DNA from 3 places in the Paenibacillus lentus genome. Region 3 is predicted to be linked to each of the others. Evidence: a T-box and tRNA genes for the amino acid it is inferred to sense, from the RefSeq annotation. Region 3 holds a T-box; the other regions hold tRNA genes.
The links. A T-box is a leader RNA that pairs with one kind of tRNA and senses whether it is charged. The one in region 3 lies ahead of leuS (leucine--tRNA ligase), so its partner is inferred to be a tRNA-Leu.

Region 1 (3,278 bases), 1.5 Mb from region 3:
CCTCAGTCTGTCTACAACGATTACAACTGTGAAAGGATGCTTTCAATGAAAGAGACAGCAGCATGGATTATCACCGCGGCCTTAGTTATATCCTAGCTGGATACCAAGAAGCTGCTCTTCCTGAAACAGAAGATCCCTCTCTACTCTGCTGAGACTCTATTCCCTTCTTCTTCTATTACTCCTACTAAAACTCTTTTAAATCCCCCCAATAAAAAAGGATAAATCCCTTTATAAGGATATACCCTTTGCAAATTGCCAAGGGAATAGTACCCGGTTCATAGCCAAGATATTAGGTCGACATCACGCCACCATCAGCCGTGAATTACGTCAACATTCAGTAGCAGATGGCTATTAGACGGAACAAGCTCGGATCCGTAGCTAATTTCTCACATTATACTGTTTCTTTGTTATTCTCAGTTGTCTTTTTTTAAATAATACCTATTTAGTAATAGCAAGGCACAAGGATTATCATGTTCTTGCTCATCATTTGTAATAATGAGTCCTTTGAAAATTACATACCGCTATTTCAGGCACGTTCCTCTTACCGCTGCGAAAGCAGAAGCAACCCAGCAGAAGCGCCAAAACGGTTTCCAGTTCAATTATCTAACCTGAGCGACTATCTTCTTGCTGAAATCAATCTGTGGTGGATTGAATTGCGATGACCGGCGGTAAGAGTCTCTAATGATACTTCTGCCTGGCCTGCGTCACTGCATAGGGGGCAGTCCGCTCGGATGAGGGGGAGTTTCGCACAAGCAACGAAACTATGATGTTGACCAACCATCAACAGCTTGAAATGGCTCTTATTTATCCAATGAGAATTGGTAGAAGTCTGTTATGCTTTCGTTCAGCTACAACGGCATCTCACCCATACATATTTTTGAAGGGAGGCATGTAGCGTGTCAGATCAACCCATTCCATTACTCCACTACGGCGAACATTTATGTCCATCTTGACTATAGCTCGAAAATTTCTTCAGCCCAGGTGATGAGCGCTACATTGCAAATTCCAAATATGCAAAAAGCTCCTGAATCTCCACAAAAGGAAACTCAAGAGCTCGTTCATTATTAATTGGTGCGGTCGAGAGGAGTCGAACCTCCACGGGGGTAAGCCCACACGGACCTGAACCGTGCGCGTCTGCCAATTCCGCCACGACCGCATATTATGTTGTCTTGCAGAGTGTGTTCCGCAGCGACAAGATATATAATAGCATGCCAGATCAAGAGAGTCAACCACCTTTTTGGGCCAACTTGTAATGTTCGGATTTGCCACAACCTACGAGCTTTTAACCCGTCATCCCTCATCCCCTGGAGCAATTGGAAGGTAATACCTCATTCAGATTGATACAACTTGATCTAGTCTTCATAATCCGCGCTGGCTCACTCCAGATCCTATCTTTCAAAAAACTGTCCTTCAGGCTTTTAGAGCCTTTGGACAGCTTTTTAAAGTACATTACACGTTACTGCACTATTGAACCCGTTGTAGACAAAACCTGCTGCACACGGGTTACTCCCTGCGATAAGGCGTTGCCAGCAAGCGCAGCGGAAGCTACCGCGACCGTCTCCAAGATTTCCGCGTCTGTAGCTCCTTTGGCTCGCGCCTCGTTCACGTGATAGAACGTGCAAACCTCCTGATTCATCGATAACGCAATTCCAATCGCGATAAGCTGCTTTGTCTTGGCATCAAGCGCGCCATCGTTGAAGCTCTCCCCGGTAAAAGCGTGGTAGGCCTCTGTCACTCCGGGCATCACCTCTCCGTAACGATGAATCTCCTGTTTGTATGTGGCTATTTTATCGCTGACAAGCGACATGGACGGACATCCTTTCCTAAGTAAAGTGAATTTACAGTGTGCAACACAAAGTGCATTAACTCACACTTACTACGATAACCCTGTCCGCCCAAAAATATGCTATTCCTCCAGCGAAATTCGCGGTTCACTGGTGGGTTGAATGATGTAATTTCTATCCAGCTTAACAACATTGCGATTCGGTCTGCGGATTAATACGTGCGTATCATCCCAAGCCACGACGATGCCCCGGATGTCATTCTCTGGTATGGCATCCCTCACAACCCGCACTTTTTTGCCGGATAATCGATATTCGTTCAATTGTTCATCAGAAATCACGGGGACAATCACCTCCTTGCTCATATCTTAACATATCATCCACCGGTTTTATGCTTTATTTTTCGTTCTTTTCAACCCCTCAAAGGCACAGAAAAAGACCCCGCATTGTAATTCGCGGAGTCTTCATATATCGCGCGCACCTATCGATCAAACTGCAAAAACTAATCGATATATCCCTGATTTAACGTTGTGCATGCTCCCGACTGTCATTCTTCTCAAACCAGAAATCAAGCACTTTGGCTGACATCACCCGCTGCTCCAGATAAGCTACCTGCTGAGGACTAAACTCATCTTTCCAAGGAATAGACAGCTCCTCGCACAGGCCTGCAATCGTTAGAAGCTGAGACCAGGCTACATAGCGTTTGTACCAGAAGAACTGGGGATGTTCAAGCATGTAGGGATAAAGGTCGTCAAATTCCGTATGTTTACAATCCAGGGCACGCTCAAAGATAACCTTTGCATCGGACAGTTTAGAAATAAAGAATTTCACGTCGACAACAGATTGATTTTGATCCCCCATTGATTTGCCTCCTCTCCCTAGTGCTCCCATTATATCGAAAAAAAACAGCCCTGCAAAGGACTGTTGCAAAATTGGTACTATTTTTTAGTCAGCAAAAGTGACTTTTCCATCGGAAAGCGATGCAATCTGCACGAGTGACTCCAGGCGGATTCCCTGCTCACGAATAGCCTTTCCCCCGGACTGGAACGTTTTCTCCACGACGATCCCCGCTCCAACTAATTCAGCTCCCGCGCGCTGAACAATTTTGATGAGCCCGCGTGCGGCATCGCCGTTCGCGATTATGTCGTCTATGAACAGAATGCGATCATGCTCCGAAATGAAGTTGCGCGAGATCAAAATGTCCGTTACAATCCCCTTCGTAAACGAGGGTACCCGTTCACAAAGCATATCGTCCTCTGCGAGCAACGTCTTCTTCCGACGCGCAAACACAAGGGGAACACCAAGCTCGTAAGCAGTAGCAAATGCGACGGAAATCCCGGATGATTCGACCGTAACCACGCGGGTAATGTTGTCTTCCTTGAAGCGCTTGGCAAATTCTTTGCCCATCTCCATCGTCAGCTCAGGATCAACTTGGTGATTGAGCAGAGCGTCAAGCTTAAGGACTTGCTCCGAGACAATAACTCCTTCTCTAGCAAT
Region 2 (3,278 bases), 170 kb from region 3:
TCCATGTTGAATAATCATCCCTTTGTAGGTGTCAACATTTGATCGACTAAGTCGCTCATCCCTTGCCAGGAATCCTTGAGTTGATATTCATGCTGGATGTGCGCGTTCCAAGGGCGGGGGATCAGGATCGTTTTTTTGCCAGCTTCACTAGCAGCGATTATATTATGCGGACCGTCATCGATCAGAAGGTCAAAGCCAACCAAGTACTTGCGTTTCGCGACAAAAAAGTTCTCATAGGGGATAAAGGGAAGATGCTTCTGCATCCAATTCCATTTCTCCGGGACTGAAGCGGGGCGAGCTGCCGTGATAACAATAACATCATATTTCGTTGTCATTTTACGAATTTCTTCAATTGTATATTCATCAAAGATATCTAGCTCTTCATAAAGGCCAGGTCTGCCAAAGAAAGCTTCCTCTGTGCATTCCGGATGCCAAATACTGCTGAGGTCGAAGCTGGTAACCTGCTCCATCATAAGTTGAAGGTTTGGATATTGCGTATTATGATAATAGAGTGCTTTAGGTATTAAATGACAGATCGTGTCGTCCATATCGATGGCTACAATTTTTTTGCTCATAATAATAGGGTCTCCTAGCAGTTGACGTAATGTTTATTAATGATTGTATCGAACATCAAGTCCGTTGGCAATTTTAGGTTGCAGGGTGTGTAAACATGTTGATTCTGAATAATAACCTGGGGGTGGGGGTCTTGAAGAATGAATTCTATGTGGGATGGGGAACGTTGGCCTTAATTAATGCCGGTCTCGCGCAAGGGAAGAACAGAAGTGGATTGAACTGGTTCTTGCTTTCTTTATTACTTGGGCCGATTGCGACGCTTATTCTTGTTATTTCCGAGAAAAAGTAATTGAGATTAGCGTTTTTATACGGCAAATGGAGGTCACATTTGTTCCTCCTTCACTATTTCATAAACCACCGGACAATATAGCTGATCAATGACAGAATTACACTAATTAAAATACAGGTTACGATTGGAAAATAAAATTTGACGTTACCCTTATCGATAACAATATCCCCTGGGAGACGTCCAAGGTGGATGAATCTGCCCAGAAAAGACCAGAGCAAGCCCACGATGATGAGGGCTGCTCCGGCAAAGATCAATATTTTCGGCATGTTGTTCATTGAAGCTCTCTCCTCTAAGTCGAATGGTCATTCTTTTTCTGATTTTTCGTAAGCGATTAAGGTAACCTCGTTCCCGGTCGCCCTTGTAATAGCCGCCTCGGCTTCTTTGATGATCGATACTGCCGTTTCCTCTTCATTCAGCAGGGCAACTTGGTAATGGTCAGATGTAATTTCCATCAAATTAACCTCCAGTCGAAATGGATGATACGATGTAGTGTGTCCTGAGATTTCGGCTTGATGTAAGGAGGAGGGAAGGGATACCTTACCAATACCCTATCAAAAAAAACGGCAGATGACTATATCCTAAGCGGTGTCAGTTTTTTGTTAAAAGGACTTGCAACTCTGTACAAGATCGTGTTATAATCATCAATGCAGGATTTTTTGATTTTAATTTTGAAGACATTTAAGAAGGCACTAATTTATGTGCCGGGGTGGCGGAATTGGCAGACGCACAGGACTTAAAATCCTGCGGTAGGTGACTACCGTACCGGTTCGATCCCGGTCCTCGGCATTACGAGAAACAAAATGGTCATTTCAACGTTAAATGTGCGTTGAGATCGCGCAGGTCCTGCGGTGCTTTGCGACAGCTAATTTTTGACGACAGAACTATGAAAACAAACGTCTCACCGTTATATGCGGCGGAGGCGTTTTTTCATGGTAAGATCATGGCAAGATTAAGCTCTCTTGAAAGCGAGCGGCAGTTCTTATACAGATGGATTACCTTGAAGCAATAAATACTTCGTTTGAATTATGAAAAGGGGAATCATCATGAGTGAAGAGATATTCGGCAACGATTGGGATCAGGTACTTGCTGCCGAGATAGGCAAGCCGTATTTCCATGAGCTGATGAATTGGCTGAATGAAGAGTATAGGGTACATACCATTTTTCCGCCTCGATCATACTTATTTCAGGCATTAAAGCTGACGAGCTACAACGATACAAGAGTAGTAATACTCGGACAGGACCCCTATCATGGTGCAGGGCAGGCGCATGGATTAAGTTTCTCTGTGCTGCCGGGTGTGAAAATACCCCCATCGCTGCGAAATATCTATAAAGAGCTATCCAGTGATTTGGGGATCTCCATACCCCCGGAAGGGACTCTGACGGCCTGGGCTGAAGAAGGCGTGCTGCTGTTGAATACGGTGCTGACCGTTCGTGAAGGGCTTCCCGGCTCACACCAGGGCAAAGGATGGGAGAAGTTCACGGATGCGGTTATTGAGGCGCTTAACGAGAGAGAAGAGCCCGTAGTGTTTATTCTGTGGGGGAATCATGCTCAGAAAAAAGGAGCTCAAATTAATACGAAGCGCCATCTTATTATCGAATCGGCTCATCCAAGCCCGTTGGCGGCAAGACGGGGTTTTTTTGGTAGCCGTCCCTTTTCAAGGACGAACGTATTTCTTGAAGCTCAAGGTAAGCGCCCGATCCATTGGGAAGCAATCAATTCCCATGAAATGACGAAAAAGTAGGACAAACGAATTATTTTTTATGAAAAAGGTTACGAAATTAAGCCTAAATGACGATATAAACTCAGTAGAGCTGGGTCTTTACCCCGGTAATAAGTGACAACAAAGGAGAGAAATGGATGATTCCGAACAGGAAAATGACGAAGTGGCTCCTCACTATGGTGCTGCTCATTGCCGCTGTATTCCCGACTAGCGTCTTTGCTGCCTCCGGCGATGTCTTATCAATTGATATTGAAGGCTCCGGGGCAACGCTAGAACTTACGGTAGGCAAAGGAACAAAGCAATTGAAGGTATGGGCGACGGTGGAGGGTTCTTCGGTCAAGAAGGACATTACTCGCGCCGTTAGCTGGTCATCGGATCAGCCTGATACTATTAAAGTAGATAACGGGCTCCTAACGCCGCTGAAGAGCGGGACCGCTACAATTACGGCTGTCTACAACAATTCCGCGGTAGATACGATTGCCGTCAAAGCAGTGGATACATACAAGGATTTGACTCTAGAGTATGCACTGAAGGGGAAATATAAGCTTGGAGCTGACGAGGCGGACCTTAATGTTCAAGCTAAGGCAACCATCGAGAACACGAACGGTTCGTTGGCCGACGTAACTCAGGATACCCAGTGGACCTCCTCTAATACGTCCGTGCTAACGATCGAGAAAGGTAAGATCACGCTTGTT
Region 3 (3,278 bases):
ATCGTATTCGTCTCGCGGCGAGCCGGGAGGCCCGTCTCGGGATCCGTCGTATTCACCCATTCCGTCACATTAGCGAGCGGTGATTCTCCCGTTCCGGAAGGTGCGATATGATCGACCTCCGGCAGAAGCACTGGCAGCTGATCTTCCGGCACCGGCTTCATCGTGCCATCCTCGAGATGCAGGATCGGAATCGGCTCTCCCCAATAACGCTGACGGCTGAAGAGCCAGTCACGCAGGCGATAGCTTACTTTCCCGCGGCCTTTGCCGTTCTCTTCAAGCCAAGCTATCATTTTCTTAATCGCTTCTTCGTTGCGGAGGCCATTTAAGAAATCGGAATTGACGTGTGCGCCGTCTCCTGAATATGCTCCTTCCGCAATGTTGCCGCCTTCTACGACCTCGATAATCGGTAATCCAAACTGCTTTGCGAATTCATAATCCCGCTCATCATGACCCGGAACAGCCATAATCGCGCCTGTCCCATAACCTGCAAGCACATAATCCGCAATCCAAATTGGAAGCTTCTCTCCATTAACCGGATTGATCGCATAAGCTCCAGTAAAGACACCAGTTTTCTCTTTAGCTAAATCCGTGCGCTCCAGGTCGCTCTTTCGTGCAGCCTGTTCCTGATAGTTAACGATCGCCGCACGCTGGCCTTCTGTCGTAATTTTCTCCACCAATTCATGCTCCGGCGCAAGCACAGCGTAACTGGCACCAAACAAAGTATCTGGACGAGTCGTGAATACTGTCAGCGTCTCATCGCTTCCTTCAATTTGGAATACGACCTCCGCTCCCTCCGATTTACCGATCCAGTTGCGCTGCATATCTTTGATGCTCTCTGACCAATCCAGATCTTCCAAGTCTTCCAGCAGCCGCTCGGCGTACTCGGTAATCTTCAGCACCCACTGACGCATCGGCTTGCGGATTACTGGGTGCCCCCCGCGTTCACTCTTGCCATCTATAACCTCTTCATTCGCCAGAACCGTCCCTAGAGCCGGGCACCAGTTTACAGGTACTTCGGCAACATAGGCCAGCCCCTTCTTATAGAGCTGAATAAAAATCCATTGTGTCCATTTATAATATTCCGGATCCGTTGTACTGATTTCCCGATCCCAATCGTAAGAGAAGCCTAGCGATTTGATCTGGCGCCGGAAGTTGTTGATGTTCTTGACTGTAATATCGCGAGGATGCTCGCCCGTATCAAGGGCATGCTGCTCTGCTGGCAGACCAAATGCATCCCAGCCCATTGGATGAAGCACGTTGTATCCGCGCATCCGCTTATAACGTGAGACGATGTCTGTCGCTGTATAGCCTTCGGGATGCCCTACATGAAGGCCGGCCCCTGACGGATAGGGGAACATATCGAGCGCATAAAATTTCGGCTTGCCCGGTTCCTCCCGAGTTTTAAAGGTTTGATGCTCATCCCAGTATGCCTGCCATTTCGGCTCAATTGCCTGTGCGCGGTATACATCGTGAGATTGGTTGTTATTACTCATGATCCTAAACTCCCTTCAATTAAAAAAACCTCTCGATCCATAGCGTATCATCGCTAGGGACGAGAGGAGTATTCCCGTGGTACCACCCTAGTTAGCGGCCAGCATGCTTTGCGTTCCGCTCCCTTTACACCCTTAACGCGGGCAAGACGATGATGTTCGCGAGACAAGGACAGCAGCTTAAGCTACCCAAAATCCCATTGCATCATAACTCCAAGGCGAGTTCATTTGCATTCTCCAACCGGCTTGCACCAAGCACCGGCTCTCTGAGTGGCAGAATCCAAACTATTATTCCTCTTCAAAGTTCCAAATATCAAAATTTGATTACCAATCATTATATAAAACTGAATCAGCCTCGTCAATGATAATTCAGACCAGCATCCAGACTTTAGCATCCAAACTACAGCACCCTATAGTGGTAATCATCGTAGCAAACAGACTGACCATCGATCAACGCTTCCGAACCACCTCTATCCTTTATAGATAAACAAAACTTCTTGCCGCTTAGTATCCCCGTATAATCGACCTGAAATTCTCTATCCACTGTAAATCGGGGGTGATTTTGTGACATCGCGCCGGCGAATTGGCCCAAATCTAAGATTCCGCGCTCATTTGCCGCGGCAGCTCCGACTGCTTCAACCACGACTCCCCCCCTGCGTCCGCGGCACACGACAAGACGATAACCGTCCTGCTGACGAATTTCATATGGCCCGGTCAGGTATACTGCGAAGTAAGCTTCTTCTACTTTACCGTACAATGCTTCCGGCTCCTCCAGCCACTCCCCCTCGGGAATAACGCCAATGACCTCATCCCGAACCGCCCCAGGCAGCGGATACAGCGCAATCACTACATTCTGATGATAAAGTACCTCCATCCATTCGCTTTGATGGCGAGGGTCGCATCCAGATGGATCAAATCCGTCTCCGGGGTGAAAAAAGTACAGCTGATTGCCTAACCCGCAAGAGCGCACCGGCAAACTGAACAGCCAGCGCAGCTGCTCGTTATCAAACTCCTTGACTCTCTCCCACAATCCGCCTGCCGCGAACTGTTCGGTGATATAAACATACGAATGCAGCACTCGTCTCTGCCCCTCGACCCTTTTTATGATTGAACTGCACACCTCGGACGGCTGCTTTCTAATTAACGCCATGCTCCGGGCACTCTCTGGGGCTGCACGGAACAGCAGACCGGCGTATTCCGTACGAGGCATTTTTTCCGGCAGTTCAAAATCGCCAAATTGCACATAATCATGCAGAACATTCGCATCCTTTGGCGCGTCATGCGGCCAACCGCGGGAATGCGCACCGACCCAAGCGCCTTTCAAGTAAAGGCTCGCCCTTAAGCGCCATAAATAATCGAGCATTTCGGCCAGCTCGACTTTAAGCCCTTCATCCTCCATCAGCTCAAAGGCGCATGTGAACGCCTGAATCCAGTGCCAGAACCACGGGAGCGCGCCGTACTCCGCCATTCCCTCCTTGCGAATCATCTCAAGTGTACGCCGCAGGCTGTCTCTCCCGTCTTCAATCAGTTCCTGATCGTTATACTTTTGGCCGAAAATCAACTTGGCCGCCGTAAACTTTGCCTCGTGGTGACCGTAATGCTCAAGCGGCTTGCGATAGAAATTACCCTTATATACGTTTCTTAATGCAGCTTCAAAGCTTTCCGCCAACTCGCAGCTCATATGCTTTGCGTAGTTATGGTAGAAATAAACCATCAGGCTTCCCATTAATTCTACGGGCAGCTCATGAGGCAGGGCTTGCTCGGGAGCTGGATGTAAGTTAAGGGGCC

Region 1: it has a tRNA-Leu gene. The T-box ahead of leuS (leucine--tRNA ligase) is inferred to sense a tRNA for this amino acid. The anticodon was not compared.
Region 2: it has a tRNA-Leu gene. The T-box ahead of leuS (leucine--tRNA ligase) is inferred to sense a tRNA for this amino acid. The anticodon was not compared.

What each region holds. Positions count from the first base shown of each region.
Region 1 covers NZ_CP034248.1:4,181,110-4,184,387, forward strand. Annotated here, with positions in the region: gene EIM92_RS24775 (helix-turn-helix domain-containing protein) at 239-355, shown strand; tRNA gene EIM92_RS18905 (tRNA-Leu) at 1,070-1,156, opposite strand; gene EIM92_RS18910 (carboxymuconolactone decarboxylase family protein) at 1,457-1,807, opposite strand; gene EIM92_RS18915 (hypothetical protein) at 1,907-2,122, opposite strand; gene EIM92_RS18920 (hypothetical protein) at 2,304-2,642, opposite strand; gene EIM92_RS18925 (xanthine phosphoribosyltransferase) at 2,727-3,278, opposite strand, start outside.
Region 2 covers NZ_CP034248.1:2,883,588-2,886,865, forward strand. Annotated here, with positions in the region: gene EIM92_RS12795 (5' nucleotidase, NT5C type) at 15-575, opposite strand; gene EIM92_RS23700 (hypothetical protein) at 707-862, shown strand; gene EIM92_RS12800 (DUF2905 domain-containing protein) at 916-1,137, opposite strand; gene EIM92_RS23705 (hypothetical protein) at 1,165-1,314, opposite strand; tRNA gene EIM92_RS12805 (tRNA-Leu) at 1,563-1,648, shown strand; gene EIM92_RS12810 (uracil-DNA glycosylase) at 1,918-2,604, shown strand; gene EIM92_RS12815 (Ig-like domain-containing protein) at 2,721-3,278, shown strand, end outside.
Region 3 covers NZ_CP034248.1:2,716,020-2,719,297, reverse strand. Annotated here, with positions in the region: gene leuS (leucine--tRNA ligase) at 1-1,493, opposite strand, end outside; T-box leader at 1,546-1,801, opposite strand; gene EIM92_RS12045 (hypothetical protein) at 1,891-3,278, opposite strand, start outside.